DNA from 3 places in the Pseudomonas urmiensis genome. Region 3 is predicted to be linked to each of the others. Evidence: riboswitches for the same ligand, from Rfam matches in the RefSeq annotation. Region 3 holds a riboswitch; each other region holds the start of a gene.
The links. A riboswitch is a leader RNA that binds a small molecule or an ion and turns the genes downstream of it on or off. The one in region 3 is predicted to bind cobalamin.

Region 1 (3,946 bases), 1.2 Mb from region 3:
CGCCACATTCGGCCAGCAGCGGCTTGCCCTGGGCATGGTGGGCGCGGATCGCTTCCAGCATCGGCGCATTGGCCGCCAGTGCCTGATGGTGCAGCTCTGGATAGCCACCTGGCAGGTACAGGCTGTCTATCGCTGGCAACTGGCGGTCGTGCAGTGGTGAGAACAATTCAAGCTGGGCGCCCATCTCGCGCAACAGGTCGAGGTTGGCGCCATAGGTGAAGGCGAACGCCTCGTCCTGGGCCACGCCAATGCGCAGGCCGGCCAGCGAAGGCACTGCTGCGGCGCGTTGAGGGGCGTCGAACGCTACAGGCGGCGGTAACGCTGCATCGCAACTGGAGCCCAGCGCTTGGGCGGCGGCGTCCAGACGCAGGTCCAGATCGTTCAATTCGCTCGCTTGCACCAGCCCCAAGTGACGGCTGGGTAGCTCGATGCCGCGCTCACGAGACAGCCCGCCATACCAGCGCAGGCCTTCAGTAAGGCTGCCTTCGAGCAACTGGGCGTGCCGCAGGCTGCCGACTCGGTTGGCCAGCACCCCGGCAAACGGCAAGTCCGCCTGGTAACGCGCCAGCCCCAGCGCCAGCGCACCAAAGGTCTGGGCCATGGCCGTGCCGTCGATCACGGCCAGCACCGGCACACCGAAATGGCGCGCCAGGTCGGCGCTCGATGGGGTACCGTCGAACAGCCCCATGACGCCTTCGATCAGGATCAGATCAGCATCGGCCGCAGCTTCCCAGAGCAGGCGGCGACTTTCCTCGGCGCCGATCATCCACAGGTCCAGCTGGTACACCGGGGCACCACTGGCGCGTTCGAGAATCATCGGGTCGAGAAAGTCAGGCCCGCACTTGAACACCCGGACCTTACGCCCAAGGTTACGGTGCAGGCGTGCCAGGGCAGCGGTGACCGTGGTCTTGCCCTGGCCGGAAGCCGGTGCCGCGATCAGCACCGCCGGACAATGCCGGGTTTGGCTCATAGTTCCACGCCCTTCTGCGCCCGGATGCCGGCCTGGAAGGCGTGCTTGAGCATGCTCATCTCAGTGACGGTGTCAGCCAGCTCGATCATCTCCGGCTTGGCCGCACGCCCGGTGACGATGACGTGCTGCATGGGCGGACGGGCCTGGATGTCGGTCAGTACCTGATCGAGGTCGAGGTAGCCGTGCTTGAGGGCGATATTCAGCTCGTCGAGCACGACGAATTGAATCGATGGGTCTTGCAGCAATTGGCGCGAGACCGCCCAGGCGGCTTCGGCGGCGGCGATATCGCGCTGGCGGTCCTGGGTTTCCCAGGTAAAGCCCTCGCCCATCACGTGGTAGCGCACGTGCTCGGGGAAGCGGCGGAAGAACAGCTCCTCGCCGGTGCTGTTACGGCCCTTGATGAACTGCACCACGCCGCATTGCATGCCATGGCCCAAGGCCCGGGCCAGCATGCCGAAGGCCGAGCTGCTCTTGCCCTTGCCATTGCCGGTCAGCACCAGCAACAGGCCACATTCGTTGGGGGAATTGGCGATACGCTCGTCGATGATCGCCTTCTTGCGCTGCATGCGCGCCAGGTGGCGTTCGTCACGTTCGGGGGTTTCGCTCATCAGGGTTCTCCGCTGGCTGGCGACGCACGCAAGGGCGCGGCGACAGATCGATAGGCAGGCAAACGGAGAACACGCAGGCGCCGTGACCCACGCCACAGGCAACCGCGCATCACCCTCCGTGATGCCATTGGCAGTAACAGGCCGGTCTCCGGGCTCGTGAGCGAAGCGCGGGCTTCTGCGCCGCGCGCCTTCCCGGGTCATTCAACCCAGTGGCCATGCGCGACCTTGACTCACCTACCGTTGCGGGGGCAGCGCCGGAATACCACCGGCTTCCCAGTTTCACCCCGCCAGACCGCAGCCTGCAGGGCACCTGAAACACGCCGCGAAGGTTAGAGGGTTGCACCGGGAGCGTCAATGAAACAAGGCCGATTTGGCCTGGATCAATGGCCGATCCGGCAGCTTGTGCCAGACTGCCAGCAGTGATATCACATAGCCATTAACCTCAGCTGAACGCGACCAATAACGATAAGGAGAGCGCAGCATGCAAGGTCTGATCATCAACAACCCGCGCCTGGAGTTCCTGCGCCCGGCACTGGAGCGCTGGGTCGACTGCATCGACCGCTTCAATCAGGTCCAGGGCGACAATGAGGCGCCTTACTGGCATGGCGCGGCGGCCAACGTCGGCATGCTGGCTGCGGCGGCCTGGCAGGCTGAACTGGTGGCGCTGGAGCAGTACCAGAGCAAGAAGCAGCGTGATGAGGGCGAGCGTGAGGGGCGCTGTGATCTGTCCATCAGCAATGCTGAGGAGTCGATTCATTTGCGTGCCAGCCAGCGTTGGCCGCGGATTGCCCGGCTGGATTTGAACGCGGCGCTGCAGGAGGCGACGGCGCTGGCCAAGCCCATTGCCTACCCCAGTCAGCTCAAGGCCGGCGCGCTGTTCATCAGCCCGTGGAAGGCAGGACAGCATGCCAGCCCCGAGGAGCTGCAGGACCTGGTGGATGATCTGCAAAAGCACACGGCGTGTGTGCTGGCGTGGTATTTCCCGTATGCCTATCGCAAGTTGCATAACGAGCTGGGGCAGTATTTTCCGGGGGTGGCGTTGATTGTGAAGCAGGGTTGAAGAATCGGGGCTGCATTGCAGCCCCTGGCAGCGGCCCCCCTTACACCGATCGCTCAGGCAAAAGAACGGTGCCAGCAGCAGACTCCTGCTGCTTCACCGACACCTCCCCCTCCATCGCCTCGCGCAACTTGTCCTTATCCAGCGCACCTACCCACTTGGCAATCGCCAGCGTCCCGACCCCGTTGCCAATGGTATTGGTAATCGCCCGCGCCTCGGACATGAACCGGTCCACGCCCAACAGCAAGACCATCCCAGCCACCGGGATCGTGCCCAGCGAAGCCAGGGTCGCTGCGAGGATAATGAACCCCGACCCCGTCACCCCAGCCGAGCCCTTGGAGGTAAACATCAACACCGCCAGCACGATCAGCTGATCGCTGAAGCTCAGCGGCGTGTTGGTCGCCTGGGCAATGAAAATCGCCGCGATGGTGTAGTAGATCGCCTGGCCGTCGGGGTTGAAGGTCAGCCCCGAGGGAATGATCATCCCTGCCACCGGCTTGGACACTCCGGCCTTTTCCATCTTGGCGATCATCTGCGGCAGTACCGATTCAGACGAGCTGGTGCCGAGCACGGTGAACAGCTCCTCTTTGATGAAGCGCAGGAACTTCCACAAGCTGAAGCCAGCCCAGCGGCAGATCGGCCCGAGGATCACCACCACGAAGGCAAAGCAGGTCAGGTACACGCAGGCCATCAGCTTGCCCAGCGAGAACAGCGACTCGAAACCGTACTTGCCGATGGTGAAGGCAATCGCGCCGAATGCCCCGATCGGGGCCAGGCGCATGACCATGTTGACCACCACGAACATGCCGCGCATCAAGCTGTCGAGGTTGTCGACGAACAGCTGCGCCTTCGGACCGGCCTTGGCCAGGGCCACCCCAAGCAGAATGGAGAACAACAGGATCTGCAGGATATTGCCCTTGGCAAAGGCATCGACCACGGTGTCGGGGATGATCCCCAGAACAAAGTCGAGGAACGAGCTGTGCTTGGCAGCGGCGGTGTAGCTGGCGATGCTACCGCTATCCAGGCTCGCCGGGTCGATGTTCATGCCTGCGCCCGGCTGGAACACCTGTACTACCACCAGGCCGATCACCAGCGCCAGGGTCGACACCACCTCGAAGTAGATCAGCGCGCGAAAGCCCACCCGCCCCAGCTCTTTCATGTTTTCCATGCGGGCGATGCCGGTGACCACGGTGAGGAAGATCACCGGTGCCAGGAGCATCTTGATCAGTTTGATGAAGGCATCGCCAATCGGCTTGAGCGCCTCGCCGGTCTGCGGCCAGAGCACGCCGACGATGGCACCGATGATGACGG
Region 2 (3,946 bases), 510 kb from region 3:
CACCAGACCCGCACAAAAATCCTATCACTCTCAAACCAAATAGTTATAAGATAACGTTTCATTTGATATCCATTCCTGCCTGCGACCCCTCCCATGACAAGCGCCAGCGCCACCCCCACCCTGCTCACCCAGCGCCTGCAAAGCATCGATGCCCTGCGCGGCCTGGTAATCGTGTTCATGCTCCTGGATCACGTGCGTGAAACCTTCTTCCTGCATCGCCAGGTCAGCGACCCCATGGCCATCGACGCCACCGACCCGTCGCTGTTCTTCAGCCGGACCTTGGCTCACCTGTGCGCGCCGGTGTTCGTCCTGCTGACCGGTCTTTCCGCCTGGCTGTATGGCGAAAAATACCAGGGCCGGGGCGATGTCTCGGCGTTCCTGTTCAAGCGTGGGCTGTTCCTGGTGGTGCTGGAGTTCACCCTGGTCAACTTCGCCTGGACCTTCCAGCTGCCACCCAGCGTGATCTACATGCAGGTGATCTGGGCCATTGGCGTGAGCATGATCGCCCTGTCGCTGCTGGTCTGGCTGCCACGCCCTGCCCTGATCGCCCTGGGCGCGGCGATCGTCGCCGGGCACAACCTGCTCGACGGCCTGCACTTCGCGCCAGGGTCGTGGATGCATGTGCCGTGGGCGATCCTGCATGACCGCGGCTGGCTGGAGTTCTCTGACAGCCTGCGCCTGCGCACCTCGTACCCGGTTCTGCCGTGGATCGGGGTAATCGCCCTCGGCTATGGCCTGGGCCCATGGTTCACCCGCGCCAGCGATGCTGGCGAGCGTCAGCACCGGTTGTTGCTGGTCGGTGCGTTGGCCCTGCTGGGCTTTCTCGTGCTGCGCATGCTCAACGGCTATGGCGAAGCGCCGTGGAGCAGCTACCCGACGCTGACGCAAACGCTGATGAGCTTCTTCAACATCACCAAGTACCCACCGTCGCTGTTGTTCCTGACCCTGACCCTGGGCGCCGGCCTGCTGCTGTTGCGTGGTTTCGAGCGCGCCGGGCAGGCACGCTGGATCAGTGTCCTGGCGGTGTTCGGCGCCGCACCGATGTTCTTCTACCTGCTGCACCTGTACGTGCTCAAGCTGCTGTACCTGGCCAGCGTGGCCCTGTTTGGCCTGAACCACGGCGATTACTTCGGCTTCGACAGCATCGGCGCGGTGTGGCTGGCAGCGCTGCTGCTGGCGGTCTCGCTGTACTTGCCAGTGCGCTGGTTCGCCCGGCTCAAGGCGCGCCGGCGCGACATCGCCTGGCTCAAGTACCTGTGAAAAGCGTTTCACCCGGCGGCCTGATGGTCTACCATGCCGCCCGCCGGTTTCCACCACGGAAATAATAGGGAATCCCCGGCCTGCCCTCATGCAGGCCAACTGGAACTGCCCCCGCAACTGTAGGTGCCGAGCCCGCTCCATCGATGCCACTGGATCCGCTGATCCGGGAAGGCTGGAGCCGGGCGCAGACGCACCAGTCAGGAGACCTGCCGGCCTACATATTCCAACCGGCGGGGTGTCCGGGATGGTCATCTCCACCCTTGCCAGGGTGTGGCCTGTTGCCTTGCGCAACGGGCTCGGCGATGCCTGTCCGTGCGTTCATTCCGTGAACTGTTCGATAGGAGATCGCCCCATCATGCTGCCTCGTTTCGCCGCCCTGCTCGCCGGCCTGAGTCTGACCGGCCTGGCCCAAGCCGCCGCCACCCACTACCCGTTGACGGTCGACAACTGTGGCGCACCGCAGACCTTTGCCCAGGCCCCCGAGCGTGCCGTGACCATCGGCCAGGCGGGCACCGAGATGCTCTACGCATTGGGCTTGGGCGAAAAATTGGCCGGCACTTCGCTGTGGTTCAACAATGTCCTGCCTGAGTACAAAGCGCAGAACGACAAGGTCGAGCGCCTGGCTGACAACGACCCAAGCTTCGAGGCCGTGGTCGGCAAGCGCCCGCAACTGGTGGCGGTACAATTCGAGTGGATGGTCGGCGCCCAGGGCGTGGTCGGCACCCGTGAGCAATTTGCCGAGCTGAACATTCCCACCTACCTGTTGCCCTCCGATTGCGAAGGCAAGGACAACCTGGTCGGCGCCGACGGCACCCGCCTGCAACCGTTCCAGATCGACAGCATCTACAAGAGCGTCAGCCAGCTGGCCGAGATCTTCGACGTGCAAGCGCGCGGCAGCGCACTGAATGCCGAACTCAAGGCGCGCCTGGACAACGCCAAGCAGCAGTTGGCCGGCAAGGACCTGTCGCACACCTCGGCGCTGTTCTGGTTCTCCAGTGCCGACCTGGATATCGACCCGTACGTCGCCGGTCGCCAAGGCGTGGCCGACTTCATGCTGCAAACCCTGGGTGTGCGCAATGTGGTCGAGTCCACCGAAGAGTGGCCCACGGTCGGCTGGGAAACCCTGGCCAAGGCCAACCCGACCTGGCTGATCATCGCGCGCATGGACCGTCGCCGCTTCCCAGCCGATGACTACCAGAAAAAACTGGAGTTCTTGCGCAACGACCCGGTCACGCAGAACATGGATGCGGTCAAGCAAGGGCGGATCGTCGTTCTCGACGCCGACGCCATGCAGGCCGGTATTCGCCTGTTCCGTGGCCTGGAAACCCTGTCTAGCGCCTTCGCCTCCGGTAAAGCCGCGCAACCATGATCCGCCTGCTGCCCTACACCGCCCTGGCCCTGGCCGCGCTGGTCGCGGCCCTGTTGGCGGGCATCGCCATCGGTGAGACGCCATTGTCGCCAAGCGTGGTCTATCAGGTGCTGGCCAACCAGTTGTGGAGCGCCGGCTACCCGGTCGACCCGATCGATGCCGGCATCATCTGGAACTATCGCCTCACCCGCACCCTGGTCGCCGCGGCGTGCGGCGCCGGGCTGGCAACCTGCGGGGTGATCCTCCAGGCATTGCTGCGCAACCCGCTGGCCGAACCCTATTTGCTGGGTCTGTCGGCCGGGGCCTCGACCGGCGCGGTGGCAGTCGGCCTGCTCGGTCTGGGCGGTGCGGCGCTGACGATGTCCGGTGGCGCCTTTATCGGCGCCCTCGCCGCCTTTGGCCTGGTCTTGCTGCTGTCGCGTGCCAGTGGCCCCACTAGCAGCAACGCCCAGGTGATTCTTGCCGGTATCGCAGGCTCGCAGCTGTTCAGCGCGCTGACGGCATTTCTCATTACCAAGTCGGCAACCGCTGAACAGGCGCGGGGCATTCTGTTCTGGCTGCTGGGCAACTTAAGCGGTGTGCGCTGGCCTTCGGTGTGGCTGGCGTTGCCAGTCGCCCTGCTGGGGCTGGCGGTGTGCTTGTGGCATCGGCGCGCCTTGGACGCGTTCACCTTCGGCGCCGACTCGGCTGCCTCGCTGGGCGTCCCGGTCCGGCGCACGCAATTGCTGCTGATCAGCTGCGCAGCACTGGTGACCGCAGTGATGGTGTCGATCGTCGGCGCCATCGGCTTTGTCGGGCTGGTCATCCCGCATGCCCTGCGCCTGCTGCTTGGCCCCGGGCATAGCCGCCTGCTGCCAGCCAGTGCCCTGGGCGGGGCGCTGTTTCTGATCAGCGCCGATATCCTTTCGCGCACGCTGATCAGCGGCCAGGTGATCCCGGTGGGCGTGGTCACGGCGCTGATTGGCGCGCCGGTGTTCGCGTTGATTCTGGTCAGCCGCAGGGGGCGCCCATGACGATAATGACAGCCTTGCAGGTGGCGCCGTTGTCCTGCCTGGGCCTCAGTTTGCGCCTGGGCGGGCGCACGGTGCTGCAAGACATCGACCTGGCAGTGATCCCTGGCGAAACCCTGGGCGTGGTCGGCCCCAACGGTTCGGGCAAGTCGACCCTGCTCAAACTTCTGGCCGGCTTGCTCAAACCCAGTAGCGGCACGGTGCAATTGCTTGGCGAGCCCCTGGCGCAGATGCCCCGGCGCCGGGTTGCACAGGGCCTGGCCCTGGTCGAGCAACAAGCCGACACCAGCGACGCCATCAGCGTCTA
Region 3 (3,946 bases):
AGGTTGGGGTCGAGCTTGCGCTGGGCATCCACCTGGTCTGGGTAGGCGGCGAAGGTGCCAGCCGCGACGGCCGGGCTGTCGACCACCGTGATCACCGCGTCGACCGTGCAGGCGTTGCGGATTTCTGGCCACTGGAAGGCTTGCACCAATGGCTTGGGCAGGGCCAGACCGCTGGTTTCGATGAGAATGTGGTCAAGGTCGCCACGGCGCGCCACCAGCTCGCGCATCACCGGGAAGAACTCCTCCTGCACAGTGCAGCACAGGCAGCCGTTGGCCAGCTCGTAGACGCGGCCGCTGGCTTCTTCTTCGGTGCAGCCAATGCTGCATTGCTTGAGAATCTCGCCGTCGATGCCCAGCTCGCCGAATTCGTTGACGATAACGGCAATGCGCCGGCCTTGGGCGTTGTCGAGCATGTGCCGCAGCAAGGTAGTCTTGCCCGAGCCGAGGAAGCCGGTGACGATGGTGACGGGAAGCTTGGCCAGTGTTTTCATGTCTCGATGCCCTTGGCAGGATGGCGCGGGCATGCAGGACGAAAGCCTCAGGCCGATTGGCCAGGCTCGTTCGCCACCGGATCACCCCGCCCGGATTAAAAGTCGAAATCGCTACGAGGCAGGTCTCCTGGCTCGCACCGCTCCGGCGCCAGGCCGGTTGGATGACGCCTTCCCGCGCCGGGGCGCAGTGGCTGTGTCGATCCTGTTCAGTGCTTACAGTTGCGGGGGCAGCCGCGGCTTGTACCGCGTTCCCGTCTTAGCTGCGCCTACAGGCGCAGAACCTCGAAGCGGCAAGGCTACGCATCACGGCTATAAGCTGCAAGTAGATACGCACCTAGATCCCGTGGGAGCGGGCTTGCCCCGCGATGAGGCCAGAACAAACGACATCCAGTCGTCCTTCAATACACCAAAAAACAGCCGACTTTGCCAGCCATCGCATCGCTTACAGCTTGTAGCCTGAAGCTCAGGTGTGGTTTGCTAACGCCTTGCGTTCAGGTGCCCCCACGGGGGTGAAACGGGAAACCGGTGCGTCGTAGGCTCTTCATCCATGCCCACGACAAGGCCGGTGCTGCCCCCGCAACGGTAAGCGAGGAAGCGTCTTGACCACTGTGCCGAGTTGTCTGGCATGGGAAGGTGACGCCTCTGCTGGAGCCCTGCTCCACCTCGCAAGCCCGGAGACCGGCCTGCCTACGTAGCAATGAACACCCCGCGGTGGGCGGGCGCTGTCGCATGTCCCTGGACGAATCACGTCCGGGGCTGCCGCGCTTGCCCGTTGCCTATAACAAGCAGAGGAAAGCGTCATGCCCATCACCAGCGCCAAGCACAGTATCGCCACCCCCATCAGCCTCAGCCAGCGCGTGATCATCGCCGCCGGCGCCAGCCTGCTCGGCCTGTGCCTGATCTACTTTGCCGGTTTCTCGCACATCGAAGCGGTGCACAACGCTGCCCACGACACCCGCCACAGCGCCGCCTTTCCTTGCCACTGAGTAGCCTCGCATGATCAAGCGCATTGCCCGTACCGCCGGCTTCAGCGGCCTGCTTGCAGCCCTGTTGCTGACCCTGCTGCAAAGCGTGTGGGTCAGCCCGCTGATTCTTCAAGCGGAAACCTTCGAAACCGCAGCACCTGCCGAGCAGCATGAGCATGCCGGCGAAGCGCACGCACCTCATGAACATAGCGCCGAAGCCTGGGCGCCTGAGGATGGCTGGCAGCGCGTGCTGTCGACCACGGGCGGCAACCTGGTGGTCGCGGTCGGATTCGCGCTGATTCTGGCCGCGCTGTATAGCCTGCGCGAACCCAATCGGGTGAGCACCGGCGCATTGTGGGGCCTGGCCGGTTTCGCGGTGTTCTGCCTGGCGCCGACCCTGGGCCTGCCACCTGAGTTGCCGGGCACCGCTGCGGCCGATCTTGGCCAGCGCCAGGCCTGGTGGATTGGCACTGCCGCCGCCACTGCCACGGGCCTGGCGCTGATCGTGTTCGCCCAGCACTGGCTGCTCAAACTGGTGGGTGTGCTGCTGTTGGTGGTGCCACACGTGATCGGCGCGCCGCAGCCAGAGGTTCATCAAAGCCTCGCCCCTGAGGCGCTGGAAACCCAGTTCAAGATCGCCTCCTGGCTGACCAACGCAGCGTTCTGGGTGGCCCTGGGCCTGCTCAGCGCCTGGTTGTTCCGCCGCTCCCGCCAGGCCTGATGCCTAGCGCCACTGCCCTGCCGGTGCTGTATGCCGGCTTTGGCTGTCGCCAGGGCTGCTCGCGGCAGAACCTTGAAACCCTGCTGCGCCTAGGCCTGGCACAGCTGCAACTGCCGCTGAGTGCAGTGCAGGGCATCGCCAGCATCGAGCTGAAAGCCGACGAGGCTGGCCTGGCTGACTTGGCCAGGCAACTCGCGCTGCCTTTGCGGGTGTTCACCCCCGTGCAGCTGCAACGCTTCGAAGCGCAACTGTCCCATCGTTCCGCTGCAGCCTTCACCCACAGCGGCTGCTGGGGCGTTGCCGAAAGTAGCGCCCTGGCCCTGGCTGCCCAGGCCCATGGCGCTGCGCGACTGGTACTTGCCCGGCAGATTCTCGGCGGCGCTACCCTCGCCTTCGCCAGTGGCCGATAATCGCGCCTATTTCATCTGCAAGGATTTTCCATGACGGTCTACTTCATCGGCGCCGGCCCCGGCGACCCGGAACTGATCACGGTCAAAGGCCAGCGCCTGATCCGCCAGTGCCCGGTGATCATCTACGCCGGCTCCTTGGTACCGGCCGCCGTGCTCGAAGGCCACCGCGCCGCAACACTGATCAACAGCGCCGAGCTGCACTTGGAGCAGATCATCAGCGCCATCCGTACAGCCCATGCCAAAGGCCAGGATGTGGCCCGCGTGCACAGCGGCGATCCAAGTCTGTATGGGGCCATTGGCGAGCAGATCCGCTGCCTGCGCGAGCTGGGCATCGACTACCAGATCATCCCGGGCGTCACCGCCACCGCCGCCAGCGCCGCCCTGCTTGGCTGCGAACTGACCTTGCCCGGGGTCGCCCAGACCGTGATCCTCACCCGCTACGGCGACCGCTCACCGATGCCCGCTGGCGAGCAACTGGCGGACCTGGCCCGGCACGGCAGCACCTTGGCCATTCACCTGGGCGTCAAGCACTTGCCACGGATCGTCGCCGAGCTGCTGCCGCACTATGGCCCCGACTGCCCGATTGCCGTGATTCATCGGGCCTCCTGGCCAGATCAGGACTGGGTCCAGGGCACGTTGCAGGACATCGTCGAACGCGCCTCGGCCAAGGACTTCCGGCGCACCGCGCTGATCCTGGTTGGCCATGTGCTGGGCGATGCCCCCTTCAGCGACTCGGCCCTGTACCGGGCCGGCCATGCCCACCTGTATCGTCCTGGCAACTGAGCGTTGCCAGGCGCGCGGCTGGCGTAGCAGACTGCGGTCTACCTCTCGCCCACCGGAGTCATGCCCATGCTCGAGCTACGCCCCAACTGCGAATGCTGCGATGTCGACTTGCCCGCAGAAAGCCCCCAGGCGCTGATTTGCTCATTCGAATGCACCTTCTGCCAGGCCTGCGCCGAGCAGCGTTTTCAGGGGCGCTGCCCAAATTGCTCGGGCCAGCTGCTGGCCAGGCCCAGCCGGGTCGGCACGGCGCTGAGTAATAATCCCGCTTCGACGCAACGCATCGTAAAACCGCACCCCGCCTGCGCCTGATCCCTACACGCTCCGGTGAGCCAAATCGCTTGCCGGGGCGTGCAAAACCGCTCTTTTTTGTAGGCTTTTTCAACAGACCCTCCGCGTTTTTTCAACGCACCTATACTCGCCATTACCAAGGATTCTGAATCGACGTATCTTGCGCGCTGCCGGGCAGGCCCTACAGACGTATTCCTGGGTGATTCAGGAAACGGACTAAATTTCCGACAGGAGTTTCCCAATGACAACCGTGCTGATGGTCGATGACCACCCAACCGTAAGGATGGC

Region 1: linked by a shared signal. The riboswitch ahead of cobO (cob(I)yrinic acid a,c-diamide adenosyltransferase) and the one ahead of HU737_RS10410 (CbtB domain-containing protein) in region 3 are both predicted to bind cobalamin.
Region 2: linked by a shared signal. The riboswitch ahead of HU737_RS08175 (ABC transporter substrate-binding protein) and the one ahead of HU737_RS10410 (CbtB domain-containing protein) in region 3 are both predicted to bind cobalamin.

What each region holds. Positions count from the first base shown of each region.
Region 1 is NZ_JABWRE020000001.1:3,547,159-3,551,104, forward strand. Features, by position in the region: gene HU737_RS16000 (cobyrinic acid a,c-diamide synthase CobB) at 1-970, opposite strand, end outside; gene cobO (cob(I)yrinic acid a,c-diamide adenosyltransferase) at 967-1,578, opposite strand; cobalamin riboswitch at 1,701-1,907, opposite strand; gene HU737_RS16010 (hypothetical protein) at 2,060-2,638, shown strand; gene HU737_RS16015 (dicarboxylate/amino acid:cation symporter) at 2,679-3,946, opposite strand, start outside.
Region 2 is NZ_JABWRE020000001.1:1,846,833-1,850,778, reverse strand. Features, by position in the region: gene HU737_RS08180 (acetyltransferase domain-containing protein) at 94-1,260, shown strand; cobalamin riboswitch at 1,288-1,488, shown strand; gene HU737_RS08175 (ABC transporter substrate-binding protein) at 1,616-2,629, shown strand; gene HU737_RS08170 (FecCD family ABC transporter permease) at 2,626-3,642, shown strand; gene HU737_RS08165 (ABC transporter ATP-binding protein) at 3,639-3,946, shown strand, end outside.
Region 3 is NZ_JABWRE020000001.1:2,358,874-2,362,819, forward strand. Features, by position in the region: gene cobW (cobalamin biosynthesis protein CobW) at 1-491, opposite strand, end outside; cobalamin riboswitch at 592-791, opposite strand; cobalamin riboswitch at 968-1,192, shown strand; gene HU737_RS10410 (CbtB domain-containing protein) at 1,292-1,477, shown strand; gene HU737_RS10415 (CbtA family protein) at 1,488-2,177, shown strand; gene HU737_RS10420 (cobalamin biosynthesis protein) at 2,195-2,587, shown strand; gene cobM (precorrin-4 C(11)-methyltransferase) at 2,618-3,370, shown strand; gene HU737_RS10430 (DUF1272 domain-containing protein) at 3,437-3,679, shown strand; gene HU737_RS10435 (response regulator transcription factor) at 3,900-3,946, shown strand, end outside.